Regions from separate parts of the Actinoplanes sichuanensis genome, predicted to be linked through region 2. Evidence: riboswitches for the same ligand, from Rfam matches in the RefSeq annotation. Region 2 holds a riboswitch; each other region holds the start of a gene.
What was found. Region 2 has a riboswitch for cyclic di-AMP ahead of Q0Z83_RS27585 (C40 family peptidase). Riboswitches for the same ligand answer to the same signal wherever they lie in the genome.
Positions count from the first base shown of each region.

Region 1: another riboswitch for cyclic di-AMP. It lies ahead of Q0Z83_RS35670 (C40 family peptidase); the one in region 2 lies ahead of Q0Z83_RS27585 (C40 family peptidase).
Region 3: another riboswitch for cyclic di-AMP. It lies ahead of Q0Z83_RS17925 (C40 family peptidase); the one in region 2 lies ahead of Q0Z83_RS27585 (C40 family peptidase).
Region 4: another riboswitch for cyclic di-AMP. It lies ahead of Q0Z83_RS05910 (LysM peptidoglycan-binding domain-containing protein); the one in region 2 lies ahead of Q0Z83_RS27585 (C40 family peptidase).

Region 1 is NZ_AP028461.1:7,789,129-7,793,485, reverse strand. It holds gene Q0Z83_RS35685 (TVP38/TMEM64 family protein) at 1-122, opposite strand, end outside; gene Q0Z83_RS35680 (type 1 glutamine amidotransferase) at 175-888, opposite strand; gene Q0Z83_RS35675 (MurT ligase domain-containing protein) at 878-2,098, opposite strand; cyclic di-AMP (ydaO/yuaA leader) riboswitch at 2,479-2,670, shown strand; gene Q0Z83_RS35670 (C40 family peptidase) at 2,677-3,489, shown strand; gene mraZ (division/cell wall cluster transcriptional repressor MraZ) at 4,115-4,357, shown strand, end outside.
Region 2 is NZ_AP028461.1:5,977,159-5,981,515, reverse strand. It holds gene Q0Z83_RS27600 (cytochrome ubiquinol oxidase subunit I) at 1-163, opposite strand, end outside; gene Q0Z83_RS27595 (BlaI/MecI/CopY family transcriptional regulator) at 237-590, shown strand; gene Q0Z83_RS27590 (M56 family metallopeptidase) at 587-1,495, shown strand; cyclic di-AMP (ydaO/yuaA leader) riboswitch at 1,620-1,752, shown strand; gene Q0Z83_RS27585 (C40 family peptidase) at 1,802-2,758, shown strand; gene Q0Z83_RS27580 (MarR family winged helix-turn-helix transcriptional regulator) at 2,809-3,231, opposite strand; gene Q0Z83_RS27575 (epoxide hydrolase family protein) at 3,292-4,326, shown strand.
Region 3 is NZ_AP028461.1:3,910,672-3,915,028, reverse strand. It holds gene Q0Z83_RS17935 (acetyl-CoA C-acyltransferase) at 1-437, shown strand, start outside; gene Q0Z83_RS17930 (SDR family NAD(P)-dependent oxidoreductase) at 558-1,487, opposite strand; gene Q0Z83_RS17925 (C40 family peptidase) at 1,553-2,119, opposite strand; cyclic di-AMP (ydaO/yuaA leader) riboswitch at 2,132-2,253, opposite strand; gene Q0Z83_RS17920 (FAD-dependent oxidoreductase) at 2,672-3,802, opposite strand; gene Q0Z83_RS17915 (BTAD domain-containing putative transcriptional regulator) at 3,917-4,357, shown strand, end outside.
Region 4 is NZ_AP028461.1:1,363,701-1,368,057, reverse strand. It holds gene Q0Z83_RS05920 (hypothetical protein) at 1-732, opposite strand, end outside; gene Q0Z83_RS05915 (phosphotransferase) at 860-1,726, opposite strand; gene Q0Z83_RS05910 (LysM peptidoglycan-binding domain-containing protein) at 1,807-2,355, opposite strand; cyclic di-AMP (ydaO/yuaA leader) riboswitch at 2,354-2,609, opposite strand; gene Q0Z83_RS05905 (CPBP family intramembrane glutamic endopeptidase) at 2,971-3,909, opposite strand; gene Q0Z83_RS05900 (GNAT family N-acetyltransferase) at 4,007-4,357, shown strand, end outside.

The DNA.
Region 1 (4,357 bases), 1.8 Mb from region 2:
CCGACGACAAGCAGGGCGAATCGGGCTAAACGACGCCTCCACCCGGTGGTGGGGCCGGCGTGCTCAACTGCCTGAGGGTCCGCGGTCTCGGTGCCCCGCGGGGCGATCAGGTTGTCGGTCATGCAGGCCTACCGCCCCAACTGTCGTCGGTTATGGACAAGGTCTATGGAAGGGTCATGCCGGGCTTGCCGCGGCGAGCCGTTCGGACCGGAGCCGGTCGGCCCAGGTGTCGTCAAGAGGCGCAAGCCTATCCGCGCCGGTCGCCCATCGCAGTAGCAGATCGGCTATCGCCGGGTTGCGGGCGAGCGCCGGGCCGTGCGAGTAGGTGCCGAGGATCTTTCCCGCCCAGGCGCCCTCGGTCTGGCCGTCGTTGCCGATGCCGGCGGTCACCCGGGCCAGCGGTGCGGCGTGGGCGCCCAGATGTGTACGCCCTCCGTGGTTCTCGAATCCGGTCAGCGCGGGCAGCCCGAGCCGTGGGTCGACCTCGCCGCGCAGTTCACCGACCGCCCGGGTCTCGCCCCGGTCGGAGGAGATGTCCAGCAGTCCCAGCCCGGCGCACTTGGCTCCCTTGGCAAAGAACGAGTGGCCGAGGAGTTGGTAACCGGCGCAGATGGAGAGGACCGCGGCGCCCTGGGAGACGGCCTGGTGGAGGCCGCCGTCGGCGAGGAGGCGCTGGGCGGCGAGGGCCTGCGGGCCGTCCTCACCGCCGCCGATCAGGTAGATGTCGGCGCCGTTGGGCATCCGCTGGTCGGAGCGGACCTCGTAGGTCTCGGCCGGGATGCCGCGGTCGGCGGCCCGGCGGGCGAGGATCAGCATGTTGCCGCGGTCGCCATAGGTCGAGAGCAGATCGGGGTAGATCCACACGATCCGCAGGGCCTCAGTTGACACGGTCCAACTCCGCTCGGATGTCCTGGAACGCCGTGTAGTTGGCGATCACTTCGAGGCGGCCGGGCGGCACCGACCGCAGCGCCTCGTCGAAAGTCTGTACGTGCTTGAACTGCACCTGGTTCACCTGGAGGCGGACGGCCAGGTCATACGCCCGGTCACCGGTGATCAGCACCGGACGGTCCCGCAGGGGCGAGAAGTCGACGTCGTAGAGCCAGGACGTGTCGAGCCCGTCGGGGTCGCGCGCGTTGATCGAGAGCAGGGTCGGCGCCTGGTCGGCCATGTCGAAGGCCTCCAGCCAGCTCGCCGGGTTCTTCGCGAGCAGCAGCCGGATGTTGCGGCCGTCCCGGTCGACCTGGGCGTAGCGGCCGGCGATCGACGCGACCCGGGACAGCCGGGGCAGGGCCTCGATCGGCCGGACCCCGAACTCGGCCGCCACGGCCAGCGCGGTGGCCGCGTTGCCGATGTTGACCCGGCCGGGGAGCTGCAGCTTGACCAGGTGCCAGTCACCGCGTGGGTCGATCACGCCCTCGTCCTCGACGACCCACTGCGGGCGCGGGCGGCGCAGCGGGCAGCCGGTGCACCACCAGTCGCCCTGCTGACGCTCGATCGGGTGGCCGCTCTGCGGGCAGACGAACGAGTCGTCGAGCCAGCGCTGGCCGGCGCTGAACCAGGTGATCTGCTGGCTGCCGGAGGCCGCCCAGACCACCATCGGGTCGTCGGAGTTGGCGACCACGCGGATCTCGGGGTGGTCGGCGAGTGCCTTCTTCCACAACTCGGCCATCATCGCCACCTCCTTCGCCCGGTCGAGCTGGTCGCGGGAGAGGTTGAGCAGCGCCACCACCTTGGGCCGGGTCTGGTCGATGACCTGGGCCAGGTAGTGCTCGTCGACCTCGAGGACCGCGAACGGGGTGTGCCCCTCCTTGGCCAGCGCGGAGGTGTGACCGGTCGGCATGTTGGCGCCGAACGAGTTGGTGGCGACCCGGCCCAGGACACCGACGGCGGCCGCGGTGAGGCGGGTCGTGGTGGTCTTGCCGTTGGTCCCGGAGACCAGCGCGACGGCGCGGCCGGCCGCGAGGTGGGTCAGGAGGTCGGGGTCGATCTTGAGGCCGATCCAGCCGCCGATCACCGAACCGTCGCCGCGGCCCGCGGCCCTGGAGAGCGCCGCCGCGGTCTTCGACACGGAGGTCGCGACCTTGGCGATGAGAGGCATTCCGTCCGTCACGCCAGCGAGGGTACCGGACTCGAACGTTACGACGCGTTGCCAGACCGTCAAGATCACGGTGTGGCCGGTGTTTTCCCCGGTCCGGGCTTTTCGGACGCTTACCCCGTTGGTGACGGGACTATTTATGTGTTCTGTTTCACCCGTAACCATCAACGGTGAGTAGCTGTGGCACTACTCAATGTGGGCGCATATGTCTCGCGTCGGTAACAAAGTGGACACCGACAAGTGTGCCAATCACACACCGTGATCACCCCCACGCTGACGATCATGGTCGGACTCGGGTACCAAGGATCAGCCGGACGCACTCCGCTCGCCGGCCGCACCGGATCGGTTCACGCCGAGCCCTGCCCCGGGCCGGACGGTGCGACACCGCAGTTGAGCCACACCAGACAAGGCATTCGGGGGCAGGGACGGGGGACCCATTACCGGTCTTCTCCCGCGCCACACGGCTTCGGCCGGTGCACCGGGGAGACCTTGGGGTGAAGCCGCCCACCCGCGGCCGGGCACACCTTCCCGCCCGAACCCGACAGCTAACCTCGCAGGCGTGCCGGAGGGATCTCTCTACCGTGCACGAACACAGTTCGAGCCGGCGCCGCCGCGCGTCCATCGGCACCGGAACCGTCGCACTGTCCCTGGGTCTCTGCCTCTGTGCCGGGCAGCTGATCGCCGCGTCCCCCGCGGCGGCCGCCACGACCCCCGCTGTCACCCAGGTCGCCGCCTCGGCGGCGGTACCGAAGGTCACACCTTCGATCTGGGCCAGCAGCGCCCGGACCCTCAAGTGGGGTTCCACCCTCAAGGTCACCGCCAAGGTGATCGATCCCACCACCCACCAGGTCGCCAAGGGGACGGTTCGTCTCCAGGGTTACTCCAACGGCGCCTGGCGCACCTGGGACACGGCCACCGTCAAGAACGGCGTGGTGTCGCTGACCGCCAAGCCGACCAAGACCGTCTGGGTCCGGACCCTCTTCACCGGCACCGGCTACAACCAGCGGGGCACCGGCAGTTTCAAGGTGACGGTCAAGGCCAGCGGTGCGAAGGTGCTGGCCGAGGCCAAGACCCACAAGGGTGCGCTGTACAAGTACGGCGCCTCCGGTCCCAAGCGCTTCGACTGCTCGGGCTTCACCAAGTACGTCTACAAGAAGGCGGCCGGCAAGAGCCTGCCGCACAAGGCGAACTCGCAGCAGAAGTACGGCACCGCCGTCGCGAAGAGCAAGAAGCAGATCGGTGACCTGATCGTCTTCCGGAACGGGTCGTACGGGTACCACGCCGGCATCTACGCCGGTAACGGTTACGTCTACGACTCGCCCCACACCGGAGCCCGGGTCGGCCTGCACAAGATCTGGAACAACAACTACGTCGTGCGCCGTCTGGTCGCCTGACGCGGTCGTGCAGGCGGTGGCTCGTCAGAGACGCCGGCCGGTGCGACGCCGGAGCCGCACGATGAGGCCGATCGGTGTCGCGGGGTGACCCCGACAGGTCGCGCGGCAGCGCCGACGAGGGGTGTCGCGCAGCGGCGTAAGTAAGTTTGTCGCGCAGCGGCGCCAGTAAGTAAGGAATAGCAATGACGCCCGTGGGGCGTGACCCGGATCCGGGTCACGCCCCACGGGCGTCTGCTGTGTCCGGGCGATGTGGACCCCACCGGTCCCTCCACTTTCCTCCCGGCGGGCTCCCCACTTTCCTCCCCGTGGTGTGTCGACGACCACGGAATCGGGCGTGGGAGGGCATTTCGGCGGGCGCTTTTCGACCCGAAGGCCTCGATGTCGGAAACAAGACCCTGTTGATCATGGTCACCCCCTCCACTCCGGCCCACCGCCTGTGAACTGGGATTACGTCCGTGAGAACGGCTCGTGAGGGTTGGCTTTTGGGTTGCAGGTGGAGGGAAGTGGAGTAGAGTGGGGCGCAGTGGCAGGGCGGAGGAGCGACGCCGGACCTGCCGGCCCGAGTTGACAGGTGATCCGCTCCCTCCGCGATGGGGCGGCCGCCACGGCAAAGGGGTGGGGGCCGATGTTCCTCGGCACACACACCCCGCGCCTGGACGAGAAGGGCCGGCTGATCCTCCCGGCGAAGTTCCGTGATGAGCTGGCGGGAGGTGTCGTGATCACGAAGGGGCAGGAGCGCTGTCTTTACGTGTTCCCGATGCCGGAGTTCCAGCGCATCGCCGGTCAGCTGCGCGAGACACCGGTCACGAACAAGGCGGCCCGGGCGTATAGCCGGGTCTTCTTCGCGAGCGCGCACGACGAGGTTCCC
Region 2 (4,357 bases):
CGGTGAACTTGGTCAGGTGCAGGTATTTCTCGTTCGCCGTGCGGATCCAGGCGATCTGGAATCCGGCGGCCGCCGAGGCGAGCGAGATCGACACCGGCACGAAGAGGTAGTGGTAGATCGTCACGACCGCGAACTGGAGTCGGGTCAGGTCGAGCACGTCCATGGCAGCCCCTCTACGACGATTCGTAGTAGATACTACGACGTGTAGTACGACGTGTTGAAGTAGAGTGGCTCACATGGCGAGGAACGACCTCGAGCGCGAGGTCATGACGAAGTTGTGGGACGCGGGTGAGCCGCTCACCGTCCGGCAGGTGCACGACCTGCTGAGTCGTGAGCGCGATCTGGCGTACACGACGGTGATGACGGTGCTGGACCGGCTGGCCAAGAAGGGCCTCGTCGTCCAGCAGCGGGCCGACCGCGCCTATCGGTACGCCCCGGCCCAGACCCGCGAGGAGATGACCGCCGGGGTGATGCTCGACGCGCTCAGCGCCACCCCCGACATGGACGCGGCCCTGGCCTACTTCGTCGGTCGGTTGCCGCCCGAAGCGCTGACGGCGGCGATCGAGAAGGCCCGTAACATCGAGCGGTGACCGCCCTCCTGCTCGGCGCCCTCGGGCTGACACTCTCGCTGCTCGCGCCGAGACTCCTGGCGGGCGCCCGGTGGACCGATCGCGCCCCGGTCGCCGGTGTCCTGCTCTGGCAGTCACTGACGCTCACCGCCGTACTCTGTGCTCTCGGTGTGGTCCTCGCCGCGCCCGAGGAGGTCGCACGCGCCGCCGGAGCCCGTCACCCGGAGACGGTGGTCGCGTTGCTCTTCTCCCTGGCGGTGGCCGCGACCATCGTGATCCGGCTGGTCGTCTCGCTGGTCCGGGTGAGTTCCCGGGCCCGGGCCCGCCGCGCCCGGCACCGGATGCTGGTCGACCTGCTCGATCGGGTCGAGCGCCACGAGGACCTGGGTGGCGACGAGGTGCGGGTGCTCGACGGGGCGCTGCCGCTGGCCTACTGCGTGCCCGGTCGGGAGCCCCGGGTGGTGCTCAGCGACGGGGTGCTGCAGACGCTGGACCGGGCACAGGTCGACGCGGTCCTGGCCCACGAGCGGGCGCATCTGCGGCACAGGCACGAGCTGGTGATGGAGTCGTTCACCGCGTTCTACCGGGCGGTGCCGGGGCCGCTCCGGTCGAAGGCGCCGCTCGATGCCGTACATCTGCTGTTGGAGATGGTGGCCGACGACGCGGCCCGCCGCCGGACCGGATCGGTGCCGTTGCGGGCCGCGCTGGCGCGGCTGATCGACGCCGTCCCCCTTGCGGAGGAGGTGACCGCCGACCCGGAGGGTGAATCCCGACGGCGCCGGCTGGCCCGTCTGGACGGTCCGGATCGAAGCTCGACGCTCCTCACCGCGGCGGGGGTGACCGCCGCCGCCGGCCTGCTGGTACTACCCACAGTGATCGTGGTGGTGCCCTGGCTGGCGCGGGCCCTGAACAGCTGGCCGTTTTAGAACACCCTCCGTATCGCCGGCGGTGCGTACAGTTCGACGGGCTGTGCGACCTTCATTTGCCGTCTTGATCCGAGTACGGTGGTCCCCGGTCCGCCCAGCCCCCCATCGGCCACCCGGCCGATCTGGCGGACCACCGCCTAATCGCGCGAGCGCGAACCGGGGAACCGAGCACCTGGGGTGAAGCCGCGGCGACGCGGCCGGGCAGACTTCCCGCCCGAACCCGTCAGCTAACCCGGTCGGCGGCTGAACGGGAAGAAAGGACAACGCACCAGCGTGAAACGGATTGGCGCGCGTCGCGCCGGCCTCATGCGCATTCTGACGTGTGCGGCCGTCGCGGCCGGAATCCTGGTCACGGGTCCGACCGTCGCTCATGCCGACCCCACTCCGGCGCAGATCGAGAAGCAGATCGACGACGAGTGGAACCAGCTCGAGCCGGTCATCGAGGACTACAACGGCACCCACACCAAGCTGGTCAAGCTGCGCAAGCAGCAGACGGATCTGGCGAAGACGCTGGATCCGCTGCAGAAGCAGGTGGACGCCGCGATGGTGCAGGTGCGGGGCCTCGCCGTCGACGCGTACATGCAGGGCTCGCCGAACATGACCAACGCGATGATCCTGACCGGTTCGCCGACGGGCATGGTGGACAAGCTCACGCTTCTCGACCAGCTCGCGTTCAACCGGAAGGCGTCGATCGCGGAGGTGTCGAAGCTCCGCGACAAGTACGCCGCCGACAAGGCCAAGGTCGACCAGCTCGAGTCCGAGATCGAGGTTCGCGACAAGGATCTCGGGACGAAGAAGGTCGCCATCGAGAAGGAGATCACAAAGCTCCAGAAGCTCCGGATCGCGGCCTACGGCAAGGCGAACGCCGACGACGGGCCGCTGCGTACCGGCCCGTGCCCGGTCGACTACACGAACGACAAGGGTGGCCGGGCCGCCCAGCGGGCGTGTGACCTGATCGGCAAGCCCTACGTCTTCGGCTCGGACGGCCCGAACAGCTACGACTGCTCGGGTCTGACGCAGGCGGCGTGGGCTGCGGTCGGTGTGCATCTAGAGCACTACACGAAGGATCAGTGGGGATCCACCAAGTCGGTCGGCCGCAGCGAGCTGCAGCCGGGTGACCTGGTCTTCTACTACTCCGACGTGCACCACGTCGCGATCTACATCGGCGGCGGCATGGTGGTCCACGCTCCGCACACGGGCGACTACGTGCGGATGGCCACGATCGACCGGGGCCCGATCGCCGGCTATCGCCGGCCGGCTTAGCAACCCCTGCGGAAAGGTCGCCGTCTCTGTCTGACGGCGGCCTTTCTTCATCATCTTGTACGGTCGTGGTGCGCGACCAGTCTGCGTAAGAGGCCGGTGAGCTGTTCCGTTTCCGCCGGTGAGAGCGGAGCTGTCAGCTCGTCCTGGATCGCCGTCACCCGCTCGGTGAGCTCGGCGGCCCGGTGCCGTCCGGCCGGGGTGACCGCGACGACGTTGCGGCGCTTGTCGGCCGGGTCGGGGGACCGCCGGATGTATCCCGCCGCCTCCAGGTCGTTGAGCGCCCCGACCAGATCGCTCAGATAGATCCCGGTGCGCCGCCCGAGCGCCGCCTGACTGGCCGGTCCGTCCGAGTCCAGCGACGACAGCAGCCGGTAGTGGTAGCCCTTGGCGCCGACCGCCCCGAACCCGTCGGTGACGAGCCGGTGCGCGTGCGACGCGGCCTGGGAGAGCAGCCAGCTCGGCAGATGATCCACGTGACGACGATAACATTGGACCGACTAACGTTAGTTCGACTAACGTTAGCCACATGAACGATTCGGATCACCGTCCCGCAGTCCGAACTCGACGACCTGACCGACCGCCTCAGCCGCACCCGCTGGCCGGACGCGGCGCCCGCCGACTACGGCATCACCCTCGACCGGGTCCGCGCGCTCGCCGGGCACTGGCTGAACTTCGACTGGCGGGCCCACGAGGCCGAGCTCAACGCGCTGCCCCAGCAGATCACCGAGATCAACGGCGACCGGGTGCACTTCTTCCACGTCCGCTCGGCCGACCCGCACGCCCTGCCGCTGATCCTCACCCACGGCTGGCCCGGCTCCACGGTGGAGTTCCTGGACGTCATCGGTCCGCTCAGCGAGCACTTCCACCTGGTCCTCCCGGCCATCCCCGGGTTCGGGCCGTCCGGGCCGACCACTCGACCCTGGGGTGTGCGGCGGGTCGCCGAGGCCTGGGCCGAGCTGATGTCCCGGCTCGGATACCCCCGCTACGGCGCGCAGGGCGGCGACTGGGGTTCCGGCGTCTCCCGCGCGCTCGCCGCCGTCGCCCCGGAGAACGTGGTCGGGGTGCACCTCAACTATCTGCCCACCCCCGGTTCGCCGGACGGCCTGGGCCCGGCGGATCAGGAGCGGTTGGCGAAGACGATGCGGCTGGCCGCCAACCGGCACCCGCACCAGATCCTGTTCGCGGCGACCCCGCAGACCCCGGCCTACGCACTCAACGACTCACCGGCCGGGCTGCTCGCCTTCCTGGGCGAGAAGTTCGACGACTGGGCCGACCCGGCCACCCCGGTCCCCGACGATCGGATCGTGGCGAACGTGGCCCATCACTGGCTGTTCCGGACCGCCGGATCGGCCGCCCGGATCGTCAAGGAGAGCGGCCCGCCGGAGGGCAGCCGGGTCCCGCTCGGTGTCGCGGTCCTGCCGGGCGACATCGTCCAGTCGATCCGGCCGCTCGCCGAGCAGCGGGAGAACGTCGTCCACTGGACCGAGTTCCCCCGGGGCGGCCACTTCGCCGCCCTGGAGGTCCCCGACCTGTTCGCCGCGGACGTGACCGCGTTCTTCGGCCGGTGAGCCCGGCCCGCTCGGTCGCCCGCGCGGTGTT
Region 3 (4,357 bases), 2.1 Mb from region 2:
GGAACTCCTCACCGATCACCGACGGCGCCGCCGCCCTCGTGCTGATGAGCACGGCCGCCGCGGCCGTGCACGGGGTGACCCCGATGGCCCGGATCGCGGCGACGGCGATGGTCGCGGGCCCGGACGTTCGCCTGCACCGGCAACCCGCGTACGCCGTCCACGCCGCCCTCGCCCGGCTCGGCGCGGCACCGTCCGACTTGGGCCGCATCGAGATCAACGAGGCGTTCGCCGCGGTGGCCGTCGCCGCCGTCGACGCGCTCGGCACCGACCCGGCGATCGTCAACGTCCACGGTGGGGCGATCGCTCTCGGTCATCCGATCGGCGCGTCCGGCGCCCGTATCGTCGGCACCCTGGCCCGCGGGTTCACCGGCCTGGGCGCGGCCGCCATCTGTGGCGGCGGCGGCCAGGGCTCCGCGCTGATCCTCGAGGCGGTCTGAGGCCGACCTTCACCGCCGAGATTCGAGGCCGTTCTTCAGCGCTGTCTTCCCGGGCCCGGTCAGTGGCCGTTGTTCACCGCTGTCCTCCCGGGCGTGATCTGAAGCCGTTCTTCGTCGTCGTCACGTCGGGGGTGATCCGAGGCCGAGACGTTCGCCGAGTCGTCGCCGGATCCGGCCCCGGCGGTAGCCGCCGTGCGTCGAGCCGGCCGGTGGCGGCTCGAACAGGGCACCCGGCCCCGCCGCGGCGGGCTGCGGCCCGGTCACGAACGTCGCGCTCCACCGGGCCACCACCGCCTCGGTGGCCCGGGGCGCGAGCCGGTGCGCGACCAGCGCCAGATGTGACACCACCCCGGTCGTCACCTGCCGGCGCGGGCGCCGCGCCACGGCCAGGATCCGTGCGGCGAGACGCTCCGGCGCGTACGCGGGCGGGATGGCCCGCAGCCGGTGTCCGGTGTGGTTCGCGGCCCGTTGGAAGAACGGCGTGTCGACCGGCCCCGGCAGCACCAGCCCGACCCGGATCCGCGGCTGCCCGGCGACCTGCTGCTGCAGGTTCAGCGCCAGCCCGCGGATCGCGAACTTGCTCATCGAATACAACGGGACCAGCGGATTCGGGAAGATCGACAACAACGACCCGACGAGTACGAGCCGCCCGTGCCCCTGCCGCTGGAAGACCGTCAGCGCCGCCCGGGCCGACAGCACGGTCCCGAAGACGTTGGTGTCCACCAGCCGGCGGATCTCCTCGACCGACTCCGAGCCCAGCGGCCCGGCGATCCCGACCGCCACCGCCTCGACCCAGATGTCGATCCGCCCGAACCGGCGCACCGCGGCCCCGGCGAGCCCGCCGACCGCCGCCGGGTCCGCGATGTCGGTCGGCACGACCAGCACCTCGACACCCAGCGCACGGCACTCACGGGCCACGTCCTCCAACGCCGACCGGCTCCGCGACGCGAGCACCAGCACGGCGCCCTCACCCGCGAACGCCGACGCGGTCGCCCGGCCGATCCCACTGGACGCCCCGGTGACCACGACGACCGCGTTCCGGAATCTCATGGACTCCCGACTGCCCCGCTGTGAACGGTCGAAACGAACTGCGCCGGCCGGGGCTCGACCTTCGGTCAGACCAGGCGCCGCACGACGTAGTTCGAACTCCAGATCTTCTGCCTGGTCACGGTCTTGCCGGTGCGTGGCGCGGACCACATCGTCCCGTCGCCGGCGTAGATGCCGGCGTGGGTGCCGTACGAGCCGCGGCGGATGATGATCAGGTCGCCGGGGTGGGCGTCGGCCTTGCCGACCGCCGTGCCGTACCGCTGTTGCAGGTGCGCCTTGTGCGGGAGCTTGCGGCCCGCGGTCTTGCGGTAGACGTACATGGTGAAACCGGAGCAGTCGAACCGGTCGGGCCCGACCGCCCCGTACCGGTAGGGCGCGCCCCGGTGCCGGGCCGCCTCGGTGACCACCAGGTCACCGGCCGCCTCCTTCTCGATGGCGACGTCGGTGGCGGTGACGGTGCCGATCGACGGCTGCGGGGCGGCGGAGACCGGCTGCGGGGCCGCGGAGACCGGCTGCGGCGGGGCGGCGGAGACCGCCTGCGGGGTGCCGAGCCCGCCGGTCAGGAGACCGAGACCAACGGACAGGGCGATGCTGCCGGCTCCCAGAGAACGGGTGTGCCGGCCGAAGGTGCTCATGCGCACGGTGAAGGAATCCCTCCGGCACGCCTGCGAGGTTAGCTGTCGGGTTCGGGCGCGAAGGATCGCCCGGCCGCGATGTGCGGCTTCACCCCGAGGTCCGGCCCGGCCCGCCGCTATGGCGTACCGGACGGGGACCGATGTGGTTCCCCCGTCCCTGCCCCCGATCGCCTCATGACTCGTCATGTGGGTACGTGCCGCCGGACCGGGGCAGGGCTCGGCGTGGTCCGGGTCGGCACGTCCGGCGAGCAGGTGCCCGCCGCCCCTCCTTGATAGCCGAGCCCGGGAGCACCCCCACTCGCCGATCCGGTCACGGTGAGTAATGGTTTCTGGCCGGGGTGTCCGGTTCGGAGCTTCACTGACCGCTTTCCCGACCGGCCGCACCCATCCGCGATCACGCGGTGCTGTGGTCACCCTGTGAAACTGAACACCGCCGGAACCCGAACCATTACGCCGGGCGGCCCGGGCCCGGATCAGCCGATCCGCGTCACTGAACCGACCCGCGACCCGGTGTCACCAGCCGACCGTCCGGCCCGACCCGTCGAAGGTGCCCTACCGAACCTCGCCCTGCTCGGCGACGAACGCGCGCACGGCGTCGGGCGGGTTGTCGCCGAACAGGCTCGCCATCAGGTCCTCACCCTGCGGGACCTCGGCCGTACGCGGGAACATCGCCGCCTCGTACTCGCTGAGGGCGGTCTCCGCATCACCCGGATGCGCGGCGACGGCCCGGCCAAGTTCGGCGCCGTCGAGCATGGCCAGATTGGCGCCCTCGCCGTTCGGCGGCACCAGGTGCGCGGCGTCACCGACCAGGGTCACGCCGGGCACCCGGTCCCAGCGGAGCCCGAGCGGCAGGGTGTGGTGCGGGCGTAGCACCGGCGGGCTGTCGCAGGCGGTGATCAGCGCGGTCAGCTGCGGCGCCCAGCCGTCGAACTCCCGGGCGATCCGCGCGGTGGCCGCGGCCCGGTCGGTGAAATCGACGGTGTCGAACCAGTCCAGCGGGCGAGTGAGAGCGACATACGCGTGCAGCGTGTCACCGCTCTCCCGATGTGCCGTGATGGCCGCTCCGTCGGCCGGCGCGAACATCGTCCCGGCGCCCACCAAGGCCGCCTGCTCCGGGTGCCGCACGCTCGCGTCGTACAGGTAGGTCTCGACGAACGCCTCACCGGCGTACTCGGGCAGCGCCCCGGTCAGCAGCGGCCGGACCTTCGACCAGGCACCGTCCGCGCCGACCAGCAGGCCGGTCACGACCGTGGACCCGTCGGCGAAACGCACCTCGTGCCGGCCGTCCCCCAGCGTGCCCACCGCGTCGACCCGGCGCCCCCACCGGACCGTCCCGGCCGGAAGCGAGTCGATCAGCAGCCGCCGCAGGTCCCCGCGCTGCACCTCGGGGCGTCCGCCCGTACCGTCGTCGGTCTTCTCGAACAACAACGTGCCGTCCGGGGCCAGGAACCGCATCGCCTGCCGTCCGTCCAGGACGATGGCCCGGAACCCGTCCATCAGACCGGCCGCCTCGACCGCGAGTCGCCCGTTGTAGTCGTGGATGTCGAGCATGCCGCCCTGAGCTCGTGCGGTGGGGGAGGCGTCGGCCTCGTAGATCGTGGCCGGGACACCGTGCACGTGCAGGACCCGGGCCAGGGTGAGGCCGCCGAGCCCGGCGCCGATGATGGTGACTGGGGTGGTCATGGAGCCCTCCTGTGTCGATTCGGTCAGCGAAGACTGAACGGGCCCGCTCCCACCGCGCTCCCACGCCGCTGTCACGGTTTGGGTTCTGACGCTGAAACGCGCGAGGATTCGGGAGTGGAACGGCTCGGCGTCACGTTGCTCGGCGCATTCCGGGTGTCGCGGGGTGACTCCGTCCTTCCGATCGCCGGCGCCCGCCTGCGAGCTCTGCTCGTGCGGCTGGCGCTCGCCGGCGGGCACCCGGTCGACCCCGCTGTGTTGGTCGACGCGATCTGGCCGCAGGACCCGCCGGCCGTTCCGACCGCCGCGCTGCACAATCTGGTGTCCCGGCTGCGTCGCGCCCTCACCCCCACCGGCCCGGTCGGTGACCTGATCGGCCCGGCGCCCGGCGGCTACCGGCTGGCCGTGGATCCCGCCGACGTCGACGTCCTGCGTTTCGAGGCGCTCACCGCCGCCGGCCGCGAGCGGCTGCGGGCCGGCGACCCTCAGGCGGCCCGGGCCGCGCTGGACGAGGCCGTCACCCGGTGGGGCGACCGGCCGGGCGCCGAGCCCGCGATC
Region 4 (4,357 bases), 4.6 Mb from region 2:
GGCCGGGAACTCCCACTGGTTCTCGTCGTGGACGACGGCGATCGGCTGGGTGGTGCCCTTGAACGCGTACACCCAGACGAAGTTGGTGGTGACCCGCAGCTCGCGGCGACCGTCGCGGACGGCCGACGTGTAGGTGATCCGGCCACTGACCCGGGGCTGCTGATCGGGATCGAGACGCACCGCCGGATCGATCCAGGTCGCCAGGTTGGTGTGCACCCGGTCGGAGAACCACCTGCTGATCGCGGCACGCTGATTCGGCGCGATCAAGGCGAGGAGTTCGTCCGGGTCATGATCGACCAACATGGTGGAGTCGAGCCGGCCGGCGATCATGGCCCGGCGCACCTGCTTGAGCGCGGCGTCGACCTGCGCGGCACCGAATCCGGTCACCGCCTTCGCCGTCGGCAGGTCGATACCCGCCTCACCTTTCGGGTAGGTCGCGGCGGCCGTACCCGCGAACGGGTCGTTTATCGAACCGTCCGCCACGATCTCCTCGGAGACGCCATCGGCCGGTTGCCGGTTCGGCTCCGCCGCCGAGCCGGTGTCGTCGCGCAGCATCGCCCACCCCGCGGGCACCGCGAAGCCGAGCGCGACCAGCGCGGCCACACCGACCACCACCATCGGAACCCGCCCGGCCACCGCCCGGCGCACCCGCTCACGCCGGACCTTCTTCTCGGTCTCGGCGGCCCAGTCCTGCAATCCGTCGAACGGATCGGGTGCGTTCTGCTGACTCATGGCCCCATCTCGAAGGCATCGGCCGACCGAAGTATCGATCAGTATGGCCGGTCGACGGCCCTCGCGGTGTCCGCCCGCCGCCGTCCACGGAAGTGCTCCCGATGCCGGACCGACCCGGAATCCGGGATCATCCGAGCGCGGCGTCGAGGTCGGCGCGGTGTCCGGTCCACCAGCGGAGGACCGCGGACGAGGTACGGAACAGGTGGTCGCCGGACGGGTCGGCCCGGTCGTAGTGGCGGCGCAGGAAGTACGTGTCGGTGGCGTAGTCCCACCAGCGCCGGTGGGCCGCGTCGCGGAGTTCGGCGCCGCTGATGTCGATGCGGGTGCGATAGCCGGCGACGAACGCGGCCAGGCGGTCGAGGTCGACCCCGGTGGGGCCGCCGAAGAGGATCACGGCGGTTCGGAGGAGCTCCAGGCCGTACGGGCGGACGGCCAGCCGGTCCCAGTCGAGGATTCCGGTGCACCGGTCGCCGGCGAAGAGGAGGTTGTAGTGGTTGAGGTCGCCGTGGGTCCAGCCGACCGGGCGCACCGGACCGGAAGGTGGCCGCAGACGGCCGAACTCGGTCAGTAGGTGCACCCGGTGCTGGATCTCGGCGGCGGCGAAGGCGTCGAAGTCACTCGACCCGGTCTCGGCCACGGTGCCGAGGCGCGTGAGTTCCGCGAACGGGACGGCCGCCGACTCGACATCGAGTGCCGGCGCCACGGCAGGTAGCGCCTCGCGTAAACGGTGGTGCAGGTTCCCGATCAGGATGCCGAGGTTGCGGCAGGCGGGGACGGACAGGATGTACGGGTGTTCACCGGGCAGCCACGGGCCCGCGGCGTACCAATGACCGTCCACTTCGGCCAGCTTCGCCGGGGTCGGTACGGGCAGGCCGTGTGCGGCCAGGGTGGGGAAGAGGCCGTGCTGGCGGCGGACCGCGTCCGGGGTGGCGTCGCGTAGTCGTTTGACGGCGTACACCCCGGACGCGGTCTCGACGCGCCAGTTCTGGTTCATCAGGCCCAGCGTGATCGGCACGCAGACGGTGACCGGTCCGAGTCCGAGCGCACCTGGCACGCCGGGCGGCAGGACTTCGGTCAGAGGCGGATGCGCTGGCCCGGGAAGATCAGGGCGGGGCTGCGGAGCGTGTTCTTGTTCAACGCGTAGAGCGTACGCCAGCCGCCCTTGACCTTGTATTTCCGAGCGATCGAGGCCAGGGTGTCGCCGGACTTGATCACGTAGGTCTTGCCGGTGGCTTTCGCCTTCTTCTTCGGCGTCGTCTTCGTGGTGGTCGTCTTGTAGACGCCGGCCTTCTTGCCGCAGACCGGCCACGGGCTCAGCCCGCGCTTGGCGTGCAACTTGTTGGCGATGGCGATCTGCTGGGCCTTGGTGGCCTTGTCCGCGGTCGGGGCGTACTTCCCGCCGCCGTTCGACTTCCACGTGCTGCGGCTGAACTGCAGGCCGCCGTAGTACCCGTTTCCGGTGTTGATGTGCCACCTGCCGCCGGACTCGCATTTGGCGACGACGTCCCAGTTGACCTGGCGCGCGGCCTGAGCCGGGGTGGCCGGGCCGAGCAGGACGCCTGCTCCGGTGACTCCGGCGGTCGCCAGAACCAGGGCAAGGCGGATTCGTCTACTACCAGACATGGATGATCCTCCACGCCTGCGAGGTGAGCTGTCGGGTTCGGGCGGACGAGAGTTGTTCGCGACCTACCTCGAGTTGCAGCTTCGAGGCGGTCAGGGCGACGGTCTCCGCCGTCGCGAACATTTCTCGCCGGCCCGGCCGCGTGCACACGGCTTCACCCCAAGGCGCGCATCTCGCGCGCCGCAAAAAGTGGGTCCCCCGCTCCTGCCCTCCCATCGAGTCTGTGGACGGGGGCAGGACTCGGCGGTCCGTCCACAGTGCCCGCGTCGCGGGACGGCCCGACGGTAACCATGCCGGAGGGCCGCAAGCCAAGTTCACGGCCCTCGATAGTGACGTTCTTCTCAGTATTTGCCCGCTTTGATCTTGTTAGCGCCCGGAAATTTCCGATACTGCGCTTATAGACGTTTGATGCTGTTTTTTCGCGCCTCAGCGGGACGCCATGTCGGCCTTGAGACAGTCCCGGTAGCGGGATGAAGCGGACGGCAGAGGAGCGGACAGCGCGATTACCAAAGGGGCGGGCGGCGCCAGAGAAGCAAGCACGAAAGGGACGAAAGGATGGAGAGGCGGGTCGCTCCGGTGCCGAGACCTGCAATGCGGACCGGCGCGGGGCGGCGTCTCTAACGGACGCCGGATGCCAAGCCGTAACCGGCCGGCGGGTAGGCCACGATCGGCGTCAGGTTGGCGAGTCCACGGCGGCGGGCCAGCCAGACGATCACCGCGGCGAAGCCGAGCAGGATCGGGATGTCGACGGCGAAGCCCTGCCACGGCATGTCGGCCGCCGTCTCATCCATGGTGAGCTGCCCGAAAGCCGCCGCCACCAGGGTGCTGAGCAGGTTGTTCATCACGTGCAGCGCGACCGCCGCCTCCAGACCGCCGGTCCGCACCGTCACCCATCCGGCCACCACGCCGAACAGCATCAGGTCGGCGAAGCCCCACGGGGTGCCCCAGCCGTGCAGCGCCGCGAACACCGCCGCCTGCACCAGGATCGGCAGCCACGGACTGCGCAGCCAGGCACCGAGGCCCTGCAGCAGCCAGCCCCGACACAGGTACTCCTCGGCCGCGGCCTGCACCGGCACCACGGCCAGCAGCACACCCGCCGACACCAGGAACGGCACCCACCCGGCCGGCGGATCGTCCAGCCCGGCGTCCTCCCCGGTCAGCACGGACAGCCCGGTGATCCCGGCGAGGAACAGGATGATGGTCACGGTGGCGACGCCGAGGCACACCGCGAGCCACCGCCACCGGATCCGCCCGGCCACCGACGACAGCGTCCCGGGCGGTCGCCGCTGGATCCAGAACGCCGCGAGCAGGCACACCGGAAGGGCCACCGCGATCGACAGGAATCCGACCGCGAGGTCCGGCAGCGCGCCGAGGGTCGCCATGCCGTCCGGCCCGCCGGGCCGCCCGAAGATCTCGGTGAAGATCACGAAGGCGATCATGGCGGCGAAGACGGTGCCGACGATGAAGAGCGTTCCCACCGGAAACCGCCACAGACGATGAGCGGCGGTACGGGCGAGACGGTGGTACGGGCTACCGGGCGGCGGCGGAATCGTCATGACCGGAAGTCTTCCGACCGGGGCGTCCCGGCGGATCTGGCCGCAGCCGGATTCCGGTACCTAACCTGAGATATAGGTGTCCGGCAGAATACCGATCATGGAACCGCCCGAGATGATCAATGCCGGTGATCTGGTCCTCAAGCGCTGGGAGCCGGAGTGGTCGGCCGAGCTGGCCGCGGCCGTGCAGGAGTCGCAACCCGAGTTGCAGCCGTTCCTGCCGTTCGCCACCCCCGAGTACGGCCTGGCCGAGGCCCGCGAGTTCACCGAGCGGTCGGTGGCGAACTGGGCGGCCGGGACCGAGTTCAACTACGCGCTGTTCACGACCGTCGGCGACCTGATCGGCGCGGTCGGCCTGATGACCGACCGCGGGCCGGGCGTCCTGGAGATCGGCTACTGGTTGCGGACCCCGTGGGCGGGTCGGGGCCGGATGACCGCCACGGTGACGGTG